Regions from separate parts of the Roseateles sp. 22389 genome, predicted to be linked through region 2. Evidence: predicted binding sites of a transcription regulator. Region 2 holds the regulator's gene; the other holds the start of a gene.
The links. Region 2 encodes NrdR, which represses ribonucleotide reductase genes. Its sites were predicted from a motif close to CACNANATNTNGTG; they were not measured.
Positions count from the first base shown of each region.

Region 1: the regulator NrdR is predicted to act here: its motif matches at 4,787-4,800, upstream of ACTJKJ_RS00755 (ribonucleoside-diphosphate reductase subunit alpha).

Region 1 is NZ_JBQEOF010000001.1:171,440-178,635, reverse strand. It holds gene ACTJKJ_RS00765 (hypothetical protein) at 1-84, opposite strand, end outside; gene ACTJKJ_RS00760 (ribonucleotide-diphosphate reductase subunit beta) at 146-1,318, opposite strand; gene ACTJKJ_RS00755 (ribonucleoside-diphosphate reductase subunit alpha) at 1,634-4,561, opposite strand; gene ACTJKJ_RS00750 (sigma-54-dependent transcriptional regulator) at 5,122-6,822, opposite strand; gene ACTJKJ_RS00745 (sensor histidine kinase) at 6,812-7,196, opposite strand, start outside.
Region 2 is NZ_JBQEOF010000004.1:182,703-189,898, forward strand. It holds gene ribBA (bifunctional 3,4-dihydroxy-2-butanone-4-phosphate synthase/GTP cyclohydrolase II) at 1-451, opposite strand, end outside; gene ribD (bifunctional diaminohydroxyphosphoribosylaminopyrimidine deaminase/5-amino-6-(5-phosphoribosylamino)uracil reductase RibD) at 502-2,178, opposite strand; gene ACTJKJ_RS07675 (PilX N-terminal domain-containing pilus assembly protein) at 2,175-3,305, opposite strand; gene ACTJKJ_RS07680 (PilW family protein) at 3,302-4,093, opposite strand; gene ACTJKJ_RS07685 (type IV pilin protein) at 4,107-4,526, opposite strand; gene ACTJKJ_RS07690 (GspH/FimT family pseudopilin) at 4,523-5,074, opposite strand; gene nrdR (transcriptional regulator NrdR) at 5,253-5,696, opposite strand; gene glyA (serine hydroxymethyltransferase) at 5,713-6,963, opposite strand; ZMP/ZTP riboswitch at 7,052-7,196, opposite strand, start outside.

The sequences.
Region 1 (7,196 bases), on a different contig from region 2:
CGACGCGCGGGAGTTGCGCTCCGCGGTGCGGTGAATCGGGTTGCGGTGCGTCTCCGCCGCTTCTATGTCGGTCGGTCGGCGCATCGCCAAGCTTGATCTCTTCTTCAACAAACAATGCTCGAGGGTCACTCCGCCTCGGACTTCATCAGTCCCAGGACAGCGCGCCGCCCGATTGGTATTCGATCACTCGCGTTTCGAAGAAGTTGCGTTCCTTCTTCAGGTCAATCATTTCGCTCATCCAGGGGAACGGGTTTTCCTCGTTCGGGAAGAGCGCTTCGAGGCCGATCTGCGTCGCGCGACGATTCGCGATGTAGCGCAGGTAGCCCTTGAACATGGCCGCGTTCAGGCCCAGCACGCCGCGCGGCATCGTGTCCTCGGCGTAGCGGTACTCGAGCTCCACGGCCTTCTGGAACAGCGCCTTGATCTCCGCGCGGAATTCAGGCGTCCACAGGTGCGGGTTCTCGAGCTTGATCTGGTTGATCAGGTCGATGCCGAAATTGCAGTGCATCGACTCGTCGCGCAGGATGTACTGGTACTGCTCGGCGGCACCGGTCATCTTGTTCTGGCGGCCCAGCGCCAGGATCTGCGTGAAGCCGACGTAGAAGAACAGGCCTTCCATCAGGCAGGCGAAGACGATCAGCGACTTGAGCAGCGTCTGGTCGTTCTCCGGGGTGCCGGTGACGAAGTTGGGATCCATGATCGCGTCGATGAACGGGATCAGGAATTCGTCCTTGTCGCGGATCGACTGCACCTCGTGATAGGCGTTGAAGATCTCGCTCTCGTCCAGGCCCAGCGACTCGACGATGTATTGATACGCGTGGGTGTGGATCGCTTCCTCGAAGGCCTGGCGCAGCAGGAACTGGCGGGCTTCGGGGGCCGTGATGTGGCGGTAGGTGCCCAGCACGATGTTGTTGGCGGCCAGCGAATCGGCGGTCACGAAGAAGCCGAGGTTGCGCTTGATGATTCTGCGTTCATCGTCGGTCAGACCGTTCGGGTCCTTCCACAGCGCGATGTCGCGGGACATGTTCACTTCCTGCGGCATCCAGTGATTCGCGCAGGTGGCGAGGTACTTCTCCCACGCCCACTTGTACTTGAACGGGACCAGCTGGTTGACGTCGGTCTGGCCGTTGATGATGCGTTTGTCGGCGACGTTCACACGGCGCTCGCTCGCGTTGGCGATCGACGAGGCAGAAGAGGACACCGAACCCGCCGCGGAGGCGGCGGCATCACGCGCGACGGCGTGCGTCGCTGCGTGGATCGATGCGCCCGACTGCGGCGCGTTGCTCGAAGGTTGACGGTCTTCTTCCCAAACCAGCATGGTGGTCTTCCTATGGTCGCGGATTATCGGAGTGTTGTGTTCAAACACAAAGGACTTCTTGACTTTGACGCCGCTTCGCTGTTGCTGGTCCGCATCGCATTCGACGCGTCGGACCACGTGCGTCGCATCTCCTGATGAGTGCGATGCCGCGCGATCTCGACACGCGGCGGGAGCCGGAGCGGACGTCCGATCAAGCGTTCATCGATCGCTCGCGAGGCCGGGCGGAAAAATCGCCGATCGCCGCGAACATCGATGAACACTCGCATCGCGAGCGTCGGAGGTGTCGACGCATGACGCCGACACCTCCTGTTTCGATTACTGGCAGGCCTCGCAACCGGGGTCGTCGATGGCGCAGAACTTGACGTCCGTCGCCGGCGACACGTCGCCCAGATCCGGCGAGACCGAAGTCTCGATCGGCGCGACCGCAACCGGTGCCGCCGCGACCGGCGCGGCGCTCAGGCCACCGATGCCGCTGCTCACCGCGTTGAGCTGGCCGGCGTTCTGCACGGTGCTCTTCTCGGCATGCGTCGCGCCCATCGTGCGGAGGTAGTAGGTGGTCTTCAGGCCACGCTGCCACGCCAGCTTGTAGGTCTCGTCCAGGCGCTTGCCCGAGGCGCCGGCCATGTAGATGTTCAGGCTCTGCGCCTGGTCGATCCACTTCTGGCGGCGCGCGGCGGCTTCCACCAGCCACACCGGATCCACTTCGAACGCGGTGGCGTACAGGTGCTTGAGTTCCTCGGGCACGCGGTCGATGCGGCGCAGCGAGCCGTCGAAGTGCTTGAGGTCCATGACCATCACGTCGTCCCACAGGCCCAGCTTCTTGAGGTCGCGGACCAGGTGCTCGTTCACCACGGTGAACTCGCCCGACAGGTTGGACTTCACCGACAGGTTGCCGAAGCAGGGCTCGATCGACGCGTCGACGCCGATGATGTTGGAGATCGTCGCGGTCGGCGCGATCGCCACGCAGTTGCTGTTGCGCATGCCGTCACGGGCGATCTTGGCGCGCAGCGCGTCCCAGTCCAGCGACGACGAGCGGTCCACGTCGACGTAGCCGCCGCGGGCTTCGGCCAGCAGGTTCAGCGAGTCGATCGGCAGGATGCCGCGATCCCACAGCGAGCCGCGGTAGCTGCTGTAGCGGCCACGCTCGGCGGCCAGCTCGGTCGAAGCCCAGTAGGCGTGATAGCAGACGGCTTCCATCGAGCGGTCGGCGAACTCGACCGCGGCGTCGGAGGCGTAGGGCACGCGCAGCTGGTACAGCGCATCCTGGAAGCCCATGATGCCCAGGCCCACCGGACGGTGGCGCAGGTTGGAGTCGCGCGCCTTCTTGACCGCGTAGTAGTTGATGTCGATGACGTTGTCGAGCATGCGCATCGCCGTCGACACCGTCTTCTTCAGCTTCTCCTGGTCGATCTTGCCGTCCTTCAGATGCTGCGACAGGTTGACCGAGCCCAGGTTGCAGACCGCGATCTCGTTGTCGTTGGTGTTCAGCGTGATCTCGGTGCACAGGTTGGACGAGTGCACGACGCCGACATGCTGCTGCGGCGAGCGCACGTTGCAGGCGTCCTTGAACGTGATCCAGGGATGGCCCGTCTCGAACAGCATCGTCAGCATCTTGCGCCAGAGGTCGCGGGCCGGCATGCGCTTGTGCAGCTTGAGCTCACCGCGGTCGACCTTGGCTTCATAGGCCGTGTAGGCGACCTCGAATTCCTTGCCGAACAGGTCGTGCAGGTCCGGGCAGGTGGACGGGCTGAACAGCGTCCAGTCGCCGCCTTCGATGACGCGCTTCATGAACAGGTCGGGAATCCAGTTCGCCGTGTTCATGTCGTGGGTGCGGCGACGGTCGTCACCGGTGTTCTTGCGCAGCTCGAGGAATTCCTCGATGTCCAAGTGCCACGTCTCCAGGTAGGCGCAGACGGCGCCCTTGCGCTTGCCGCCCTGGTTCACCGCGACGGCGGTGTCGTTGACCACCTTGAGGAACGGGACCACGCCTTGCGACTTGCCGTTCGTGCCCTTGATGTGCGAACCCAGCGCGCGCACCGGCGTCCAGTCGTTGCCCAGGCCGCCAGCGAACTTGGACAGCAGCGCGTTTTCCTTCAGCGCTTCATAGATGCCGTCCAGGTCATCGGCCACCGTCGTCAGGTAGCAGCTCGACAGCTGCGAGCGGCGCGTGCCCGAGTTGAACAGCGTCGGCGTGGAGCTCATGAAGTCGAAGGTCGACAGGACTTCGTAGAACTCGATGGCGCGGGCTTCGCGGTCGATCTCGCCCAGCGCCAGGCCCATCGCGACGCGCATGAAGAAGGCCTGCGGCATCTCGATGCGGGTGCCGTCGACATGGAGGAAGTAGCGGTCGAACAGCGTCTGCAGGCCCAGGTAGTCGAACTGCAGGTCGCGCTCGGCCTTCAGCGCGGCGCCCAGCTTGGCCAGGTCGTACTGCTGCAGCTTCTCGTCCAGCAGCTCGGCCTGCACGCCCTTCTTGATGAAGCCGGGGAAGTAGTCGGCGTACGCGGTGGCCATCTCGGCCTGCGTGACCTCGCGGCCCAGGATCTCCTTGCGGATCGTGTGCAGCAGCAGGCGGGCGGTGGCGCGGGTGTAGCCCGGGTCCTTCTCGATCAGCGTGCGGGCGGCCAGGATGGCGGCCTTGTAGACCTCGTCGATCGGGACGCCGTCGTACAGGTTGCGCTTGGTCTCGGCCAGGATCGGATCCGGCTTGACGTCGGCGCCCAGGTTCTCGCAGCTCGACGAGATCAGCGCCGCCAGCTTGTTCAGGTCGAGCGGCACGCGCACCCCGTTCTCGACCACCGAGATGCCGGACTCCAGCACCGCGGCCTGGCGCTGCTCGCCCTGGGCGGCGCGCTCCTGGGTGCGGCGCTCGCGGTACAGCACGTAGGCGCGCGCCACTTCATGGTGGCCGCCGCGCATCAGCGCCAGCTCGACGTGATCCTGCACGTCCTCGATGTGGAAGGTGCCGCCGGCCGGGCGCGAGCGCAGCAGCGCGCGCGTCACCGAATCGGTCAGCGCGTCGACGGTCTCGCGCACGCTGGCGGACGCCGCACCGCTGGTGCCGTGCACCGCGAGGAAGGCCTTCATCATCGCCACGGCCACCTTGCTCGGCTCGAAGTGCACCACCGCGCCGTTGCGGCGGATGATCTGGTGCTGCGGGAAGCTGGCCGAAGCGGCGGCGGACTCGCGCGGAGCCTGGGCCAGGCCCGTTTCAGCGGTCGGTGTGGCGGCGACTGTCTGCATGGGATCCTCGTCTGTTCTGGTGTCTGGAAAAACAAAAAAAGCTTCGCCCGGCCCGGCTTGTCCGAAGGGCCCAGCGATCAGGGGGTCAGGTGATGTTGGCGATGCTGCCGATGCGCCTGGACTTGGGATTCCCGGTCCTCCGACCAAGGGGTCGGCAGCGCGGGCAAGACGTCTGAGGGAGCATTCATCGCCGTGTTTGCGAAGTCAGCAGGATAGCATGCAAAACACTATATCTAGTGGTCACGGCACCTTCAAGGAACTAGCGGTAGCGTCATCGCCCTTGACGTCCGCCATGTGCTGGTCTAGCTGGAAGACCTGACCCCGCACAGCCCCGATGGATTCGCGCATCGTGTCCGCGACGCCAGGATTGGCGCGGGCTGCAGCGGGGAATCGGGCGCAAGGGCCGATGGTTGCTGAGCAGGCGTCGATGGCGTCTCGATGACACGCCGCGCCGCTGTCCCCACCCGTTAGGACAACCCCGCCCTAGGACCTTCCCGGAGGGGCCACCGGCGGTGGGGTCATGGACGCATTGCGCGCAGTTCCGCTGGGATGCGAACCGGTCAGGACTCGTCGCCGCCGACCGAGATCTCCAGCCGCGCCATGCGGTAGCGCATCTGCCGCAGCGACAGGCCCAGGCTGGCGCCGGCCGCGGTGCGGTTGTTGCGGTGCTGCTCGAGCGCCCGCAGCAGGATCTGCTTCTCGACCTCGTCCAGATAGGTGGCGAGGTCCGCCGGCAGCGGCGCACCGCCCCGCGCCTCGGCGGGCAAGGCGGCGCCCAGCGGCGGCTCCACGGCCACCTCGGCGGTCTCCGCCGGCGCATCGTCCAGGCCCAGCACGCTGTCGGGCAGGCCGAGGTCGGCCAGGTCGATGCCGTCGCCGTTGGACAGCGCGAGCGCGCGATGCAGCAGGTTCTCGAGCTCGCGCACGTTGCCCGGGAAGCTGTAGCGCGACAGCGTCGCCAGCGCCGCCGGCGTCAGCGCGGGCACCGGCGCCACGCCGGCGTCGGCGGCGATGCGCTGCAGGATGCGCGCGCTGATCGGCGCCAGGTCCTCCATGCGCTCGCGCAGCGGCGGCACGCGGATCTGGATCACGTTGAGCCGGTAATACAAGTCCTGGCGGAAGCGGCCGCCGGCCACCTCCGCGGTCAGGTCCTTGTGGGTCGCGCTGAGCAGCCGGACATTGACCGGCATTTCCGCCACCGCGCCCACTGGCCGCACCGAGCGCTCCTGCAACGCGCGCAGCAGCTTGGACTGCATCGCCAGCGGCAGGTCGCCGATCTCGTCGAGGAACAGCGTGCCGCCCTGCGCCGCCTGGAAGAAGCCCTCGCGGTCCTCGCTCGCGCCGGTGAAGGCGCCCTTGCGATAACCGAAGAACTCCGCTTCCAGCAACTGCTCCGGGATCGCGCCGCAGTTCACCGCGATGAAGGGCTGGGGACGGCGCGCGCTGACGTCATGGATCGCACGCGCCACGAGCTCCTTGCCGGTGCCGGACTCGCCGTTGAGCAGCACCGGCGCCATGCTGCGCGCGACCTTCTCGATCAGCTCGCGCACCTGGCGCATCGGCGCCGAATCGCCGACCAGCCGCTCCAGCGCCGTGGTCGAGCCGGTCAACGGCGGCACAGCGCGGGCCGGCTTGCGCGCTTCGGCCGGCGCGGGCCGGGAGGCCTCGACCGAGCCCAGCACATCGAAGGCGCCGGGCGCGGTCGGCGCGAAGGCATCCGGCGCGGCGGCGACGGACATCGCGCTCGAGGCCGCGTTCGATGCCGCGTTCGATGCCGGGTTGAATGCCGGGTTCGACGACGCGTTCGACGCGTTCGACGGCGCACTCCACCCCGGGCCCGACGCCGCCGGCGCGGACGAGAACGGCTTGGGCACCGGCCCTTCCATCTTCGGCGTCCGGCCGAGCGCCGACGCGACCACCATCCGGAACTGGCGCAGGTCCACCGGCTTGGTCAGGTAGTCGTAGGCCCCGGCCTTGAGCGCCTCGACCGCGTTCTCGGCCGAGCCGTAGGCGGTGATGACCAGCGCGCGCTCGCTGCGCCCCTGCTGCTCCAGCCAGCGCAGGATGTCCAGGCCGCTGCCGTCGGGCAGCCGCATGTCGGTGATGACCGCGTCGTAGCGGCGCGTGCCCAGCAGCTCCAGCGCGTCCTCGACGGTGCCGGCGCTGTCCAGCGAGAAGCCCTCGCGCAGCAGCGTCATTTCATAGAGGGTGCGCAGGTCGGGCTCGTCGTCGACGACCAGCAGGCGGGGATCAGCGCTCATGGAGTTCGGTATCGGGGAAATGGGAATCCGGTCCCGCGGACGGGACCGAGGCAAGCGCGGCGCCTGGCGAAGCCGGCCGCGGCAGCAGCACACGGAACTCGTTCGCCTCGGCGTTCGGGCCGGCGTCGCGGCGGTGGTATTCGATGCGGGCGCCGTAGCGCTCGCACAGTTCGCGGCAAATGTACAGGCCCAAGCCCGAGCCCCGGCTGCGCGTGGAGAAGAAGGGCTCGAACAAGTGTCTTTCGACCTCGGCCGGGATGGGCTCGGCGCGGCTGAACACCGACAGCCGCACCCACTCGCGGTCCTCGCCCAGCTGCACGCGCAGCGCGCCCGGACCGGGGCGCGCGTGGCGCAGGCCGTTGTCCAGCAGGTTG
Region 2 (7,196 bases):
ACAGGTCGCAGCCCGCCTCGGTATGGCCGGCGCGCATCAGCACGCCGCCGTCCTGGGCCTGCAGCGGGAAGATGTGGCCCGGCTGCACCAGATCGGACGCCACGGCGCCCTTGGCGACCGCGGCCTGCACGGTCCGCGCCCGGTCCGCGGCGGAGATGCCGGTCGTGACGCCGGTGGCGGCCTCGATCGACACGGTGAAGGCGGTGCCGTGCTTGGTGCCGTTGCGGGTGGCCATCGGCGGGAGCTGCAACTGCTCGCAGCGCTCGCGGGTCAGCGTCAGGCAGATCAGCCCGCGGCCGTGCTTGGCCATGAAGTTGATCGCTTCCGGCGTGACGTGGTCGGCGGCGAGGACGAGGTCCCCCTCGTTCTCACGGTCTTCCTCGTCGACAAGGATGACCATGCGGCCGGCCGCCAGTTCGGCGACCAGCTCGGGAATCGGTGAAATAGGCATGGGCGCGATTGTAGGCGGGGCGGGCCTGGCGGGCCGGAGGAGGGCTGGGTCTAGGCGCTCGTGGCCGGTCTCAGGCGCAGGCGCAGGTCGCCGCCGACCGCCAGGCTCTCGACCAGGCGGAAGCGGGGGGCCTGGGCGAGTGCCGTCAGTCCGCCCAGGTCGACCATGCCCCGGCCCTCGCCGAGCAGCGTCGGTGCCAGGTACACCAGCAGTTCGTCGACCAGCCCGGTGCGCAGCAGCGAGCCGTTGAGCTTGTAGCCGGCCTCGATGTGAAGCTCGTTGACCTGCCGGCGGCCCAGGTCGTGGATTGCCGCGGCCAGGTCCACCTTGCCCCGCGCCGGATCGGCCAGGCCGACGAGTTCCGCGCCCAGGCCGGCGAGTACCGCGCCCCGTTCGCCAGCCTGCGCCAGCGCGTGATAAACGAGCAGCCCGCCAGGCGGCGCCAGGAGGCGGGCGGACGGCGAGAGCTCCAGCCGCGAGTCGATCAGCACCCGCTGCGGCTGCCGGGCGGTCTCCACGTCGCGGACGTCCAGGCGCGGATCATCCTCGCGGGCGGTGCCGATGCCGGTCAGCACCGCCCCGGCGCGGCGGCGCCAGGCATGGCCGTCCTTGCGGGCCTCGGGGCCGGTGATCCATTGGCTGACGCCATTGGACAGCGCCGTGCGGCCGTCCAGCGAGGCGGCGATCTTCATTCGCACGAACGGGCGGCCGTGGCGCATGCGGGTCAGGAAACCGATGTTGAGCTCGTGCGCCTCGACCGCGGCCGGATGGTCCGTCGCGAGCACGTCCGTGACGATGCCGCCGACGCGCATCCGCGCCAGGCCCTGGCCGGCGACCAGCGGATTGGGATCGCCCAGCGCGACGACCACCCGGGCCACGCCGGCTGCGATCAGCGCGTCGCAGCAGGGCGGGGTGCGACCGTGGTGGGCGCAAGGCTCGAGCGTCACATACGCGGTCGCGCCGCGCGGATCGTGACCACGGGCCTGCGCGTCTCGCAGCGCCATGACCTCGGCATGGGCCTCACCTGCCGCCTGCGTGTGTCCTTGTCCGAGCACACGATCCTGCGCGTCCACGAGGACGCAGCCCACGCGGGGATTGGGATCGCTGAGGCCGACGGCGCCCTGCGCCAGGCGCACCGCCTCGGTCATCCAGCGGCTGTCCCGGGTGTCGGCATGGAAAGGGGGCGGGGATGAGGCGGGGCAGGGCGCTTGCATGGCGCGCAGTCTAGCGGCGACCTTGGGCGGCAGCAGCAGCAGGCCCGAGAGGGCGGGATCCTCCGCCGGCAGCAGGCTGTCCAGCGTGAGGGACCGCGGCCTGCCGGCGCGATCGGTCCAGTGGACCCGCAGGTGGACCGCGCGCGGCGGCGAGACGTCGGCCATGAGCGCGTCCGCCAGACCGTCCGCTGGAACGCCGCCGGGCGGCGTCGGTTCGTGCCAAGGCGCGGACTGCGCGTCGAGCCTGAACTCGGTGGCCGGGCCCTCCCAGGTCAGCGAGGGGGCCGGGCCGTTGGGCCGCCATCGCCAGCGCTCGAGTTCGTTGCGCGCCAGGCGCAGCGCCTGCTCCTGGTGCCGGATGTCGTCGACAACGAGTCGCAGACGGACCTGGAGCGCCATGAGCGCTGCCGTGCCGATCGCGAGCAAGGCCAGCGCGATCAAGGCTTCCACCAGGGTGAAGCCGCGGCGACGACGCCGGCCGTCATGCGGGAAAGGGGCGCGGGCGTCGGTCATCGCGTGGGGCTCCAGCCACCAGGGACGGGTAGAAAGCTGCCCATCTGGCGATGCACGCGATAGAGCACCGCGGCATCGTGGGTCAGGGTGACGGTCTTTTCCGGGTCGAAGACGCCGTCGGTCACGATCGCGCCGCGCCAGGAGGCGGCCTGGCCGACGGGCGGGTGCCAGCCGATGCCCTCCCGCGCATAGATCACGCCTTGCGCGCTGCCCGGCGCGGAGAGGTCGAGGCGGCCGTCGACGACCAGCACCAGGGGCGTGCCGTCCAGCGCGGCCGGCGGCCACTCGCTCAGGCGCGCGTCGCCGTCGATCCAGATCAGGCGACGGCCCCGCGCCAGGGCCTGGGCGAGCGGCGCGCCGCAGTCGGCGTCGCAGCGCATGCGCGCGATGGCGGGCTGACTGCGATATCGCATCGCCGGATAACCGAAAACGCGCAGGAAGCTGCCCGGCCCTTCGGTCGCCGCCTGCGGCGGCGGCAGCCGCAGGGCGCTGAGCAGGGCCAGATGCCGGGCGGCCTCGGCAAGGCCGGAGGGGCCTTCGGACAGGTCGTCGCAGTCGGCCCGGCGGTCGCTGCATCCGCGCACGATCAGCTTCAGTTGGCCTGCCGGGCCCGCGTCGGTGAAACGAACGGTGAAGCGTGGTTGCGGATCCGCGGGCCGTGAGTCCGCGGTGGGCGATGCGCTGGATGGATCGCCCTGGGTCGCGCACTGGCAGGTCCAGCGGAGCGGCCCGGTGTTCGTGCAGGCCGGGGACATCGCGCCCCCGGTGGCTGGGGCGATGGGCTTCGCGCGGTAATGCCCGTCCGCGCCGAGCTGCAGGAAGCGGCTGCGGAAGTCGGTCGCGGAGGCACTGGAGTCGCCGGTGGCGGCAATGTCGGCGCTCGGGCCGGCTGGATGCGATGCCGGCCGGCAGCTGTCGTCCACATGGCCGCCGTTGAGCATCGCGATCGCCCAGGCCATGCCGGCCTCGGCCGCCTCGAAGGCGGTGGCGGCGCGGTGGTCATTGGCGGCCACGCGCTCGGCCGTCGTCAACTGGCGCGTGGCCCAGGCGGCACCCAGCGCCAGTACGCCAAGCAGCACGACGCACATCGCCAGCGTGCCGAGTCCGCGTTGCAGGCGCCGGGTCATGGGCAGTCTCCCGCGAGCGCGTCGTTGCGCACGAGGCCACGCACCGTCAGCTGTTGACGGACCCGGTGATCGTGAACGGCCTCGGCGTCGAGCACGAGTTCGACGAGGCGGGTCAGGATCGCGGGGCCACAAGCGGGCGCGTCGCTGCCGACACCGCCACTCGCACCGCTGCCACCCCCATCGCTGCCACGGTCGGTTGGAGGTGGCCCGGCCGGCGGCGATCCCGGCGAGCAGGCGCGTGCGCAGGCGTCCCCCAGCGACTTCGCCTGCGAGTCGACCCGCAGGTCGAAGGCGCGCACGCGCAGCAGCGCCGGATCGGTCAGCGGCTGGTAGCGGCCCGCGACCAACTGGTCGATGCGGCCCTCGCTCCAGCGGAACCCGGCGACCTCCCGGACGCCGGTCCCGCCGGCCGAACTGCCGTCCCGGGAGAAGCTGTAGGTCACGCGCGTGCCGGCTTCTCCCACGTCGAGGTCGGCGTAGGGGTTGCGGACCGGCGCGGGGGCATCGGCCTGCCACAGCGCCTCCTGCGGGCGGTCCCAGAAGGCGGCACGGCGCAGGTCGCGCAGGATCAGCTCCGCGGTGGCGCGCAGCTCCTGCTGGACCTGCAGCTCCAGCAGCAACCGGTGATGGGCGCCGACTTGAAGGCCGGCCATGGTGAAGGCGCCCGCCATCAGCATCAGGCTGATGGCCAATCCGACCAGCAGTTCGACGAGCGTGAAGCCGCGCGCGATGCCCCGCGCATTTCGCGACGCAAGGGGCTGCAGCGGAGGGTGACGATGAGCGGACATGCGTTTGCCCCCTTCAGCGCGGCCAGCAGGCGTCGGCCTGTTCGGCGCCCCCGGCGTCCAGGCCCGAGGTGTGGATGGCGCCGGCCTCCAGCCGGAGTGTCAATACCTGGCACCGGCGGTCCCCGGTCTGGCTGCCCTGCGCGATGGCCTCGAGCGTGTAGCGCGTCGCGTCCGCCTGCGCGATGCGCAGCCGGTAGAGGCTGCTGCGCGTCAACGGCGACTGCGCCAGGTCCTCCAGCCGGTCGGCATAACGAGGGTGGCCGGACCTGAAGCGCTCCTGCGCCAGCTGGAGCGCCAGCAAGGCCTCCCGCGCCTCGGCGCGCCGTCCCTTCAGGACGTGCTCGCGGAAACTCGGCAGCGTCAGCACGGCGAGGACGGCCAGGATCGCCAGCACGATCACGATCTCGATCAACGAAAAGCCCCGCGTCCTCATGCGCACCTCGGCAGGCGGCTCGCGGTGCCGTCGGCCGCGCAACTGCGCACGCGACCGGTCAGGCTGACGATGTGGCGGATCGCGCCGATGCCTTCCATGCGGACCTCGACCGTGCCGCTCACCGACACGGTGCCCTGGCGGCCGCTGAAGAGCATCGACGGCACGTTGGACACCACCTCCGGCTGGCCGCGGCCTCGTGTCCAGCGCATCTGCTTGATGGCCTGGGCGCCAGCATCGCAGACCGGCGGGGTGTCCATCCGGCAGCCACAGCCGCCGAGGGGACCGGTGTGCAGCACGTAGCAGCGTCCGCTGCCGGTCACCGGGGACTCGTCGCCGCCAAAGCGCAGGATCACGTTGCGCGCGCCCTGGATGGCCTCGCTGCGTGCCAGCTGAAGGTCGCCGAGGACGGCCTGCGCGCTGTTGACGAGCCGCTGGCGCCAGAGCCAGTCGCGCAGGTCGGGGCCGGCGAGCATCGCCGCGAGCGCGACGATCGCGATCGACACGAGCAACTCGATCAGGCTGAAGCCGCGACCGTCGCCCGGTGGCACAGGGCCATCGCGGAATGCGGGCACGGGAAGGGCGGGGACGGGAAGAGGGAGGGGAAGGGCAGTGGGCACGTCGGTCTCCGGAAGAGTTGCAGGAACTCTAGGGAGACGCGCGTCGCGGCGCTTCGCCTTCAGGGGGGAAAAGCCGGCCCGCTGAAGGGGGCCGGCTTTTGGGGGGGGCTTAGATGTCCCGGATCAGCTGCCGGAACTCGTCGACGTCCTCGAACGAGCGGTACACCGATGCGAAGCGCACGTAGGCGACCTTGTCGATGCGCTTGAGCTCGCGCATCACATGCTCGCCGAGCTTGGTCGACGGGATCTCGCGGGCGCCGCTGCTCAGCAGCTTCTCCTGGATGCGTTCCAGCGCGGCGTCGATCTGCTCGATGCTGACGGGACGCTTGCGCAGCGCCAGCGTCATCGACGCGCGCAGCTTGCCCATGTCGAAGTCGGCGCGCGTGCCGTCCTTCTTCACGACCATGGGCAGCGCGATCTCCGCGCGCTCGTAGGTCGTGAAGCGCTTGTCGCAGGACTGGCAGCGCCGGCGGCGACGCACCACGTCGCCTTCATCCGATTCACGGGTCTCCGAGACTTGCGTGTCGCCGTGACCGCAGAAGGGGCAACGCATGCGCCGCAGGCTCCGCTCAGCGGTAGACCGGGAACTGACGGGTCAGTTCGGCCACCTTGTCGCGCACGCGGGCCAGGTTGGCCTCGTCATGCGGGTTGTCCAGCACGTCGGCGATCAGGTGGGCGGTCGCGCGGACCTGCTCCTCCTTGAAGCCGCGGGTGGTCATCGCCGGCGTGCCCAGGCGGATGCCGCTGGTGACCATCGGCTTCTGCGGGTCGTTGGGGATGCCGTTCTTGTTGCAGGTCATGTGGGCGGCGCCCAGGATGGCCTCGGCTTCCTTGCCGGTCAGGTTCTTCGGACGCAGGTCCACCAGCATCACGTGGCTCTCGGTGCCGCCGGAGACGATGCGCAGGCCGCGCTCGATCAGCGTCTGCGCCAGCACCTTGGCGTTGGCGACGACCTGCTGCTGGTAGGCCTTGAATTCCGGCGACAGCGCTTCCTTGAAGGCCACCGCCTTGCCGGCGATGACGTGCATCAGCGGACCGCCCTGGATGCCGGGGAAGATCGCCGAGTTGATCTTCTTGGCGATCGCTTCGTCGTTGGTCAGGATGATGCCGCCGCGCGGGCCGCGCAGGCTCTTGTGCGTCGTCGAGGTCACCACGTCCGCATGCGGCAGCGGGTTCGGGTAGACGCCCGCGGCGATCAGGCCGGCGTAGTGCGCCATGTCGACCATGAAGTAGGCGCCGATCTCCTTGGCGATCCGGCCGAAGCGCTCGAAGTCGATGCGCAGCGAGTAGGCCGAGGCGCCCGCGATGATCAGCTTGGGCTTCTTCTCGCGCGCCAGCGCTTCCATCGCGTCGTAGTCGATCTCCTCCTTGGCGTCCAGGCCGTAGGAGATGACGTTGAACCACTTGCCGCTCATGTTCAGCGCCATGCCGTGGGTCAGGTGGCCGCCTTCGGCCAGGCTCATGCCCATGATGGTGTCGCCGGGCTGCAGCAGCGCGAAGAACACGCCCTGGTTGGCCTGCGAGCCGCTGTTGGGCTGCACGTTGGCGAACTCGGCACCGTAGAGCTGCTTGAGGCGGTCGATCGCCAGCTGCTCGACGACGTCGACGTATTCGCAGCCGCCGTAGTAGCGCTTGCCGGGATAGCCCTCGGCGTACTTGTTGGTCAGCTGGCTGCCCTGCGCGGCCATGACCGCCGGCGAGGTGTAGTTCTCCGAGGCGATCAGCTCGATGTGTTCTTCCTGCCGCTGGTTCTCCTGCTGGATGGCGGCGAAGACTTCGGCGTCGACGTTGGCGAGGGTCTGTTGGGTGCGGTCAAACATGATTGATGTCGGCTCAAGGGTTGGCGCCGCCCGCCCGGCGGCGCATCGGCGCGATCGCGGGACGCGATGCGGCGACGGATGCCGGAACGACGGCGGCCCAGGCGAACGGCACGGACAGCCGGAGGAGGCCCCGGCCGTTCGCGCTTCCCGGTGGTGACCCACCTCGGGCGACGCCTGCGCGGTGAAGGAATCATCACCGGTCAGGGCGCCCTGATCGCCAGTTGCGCGAAGCG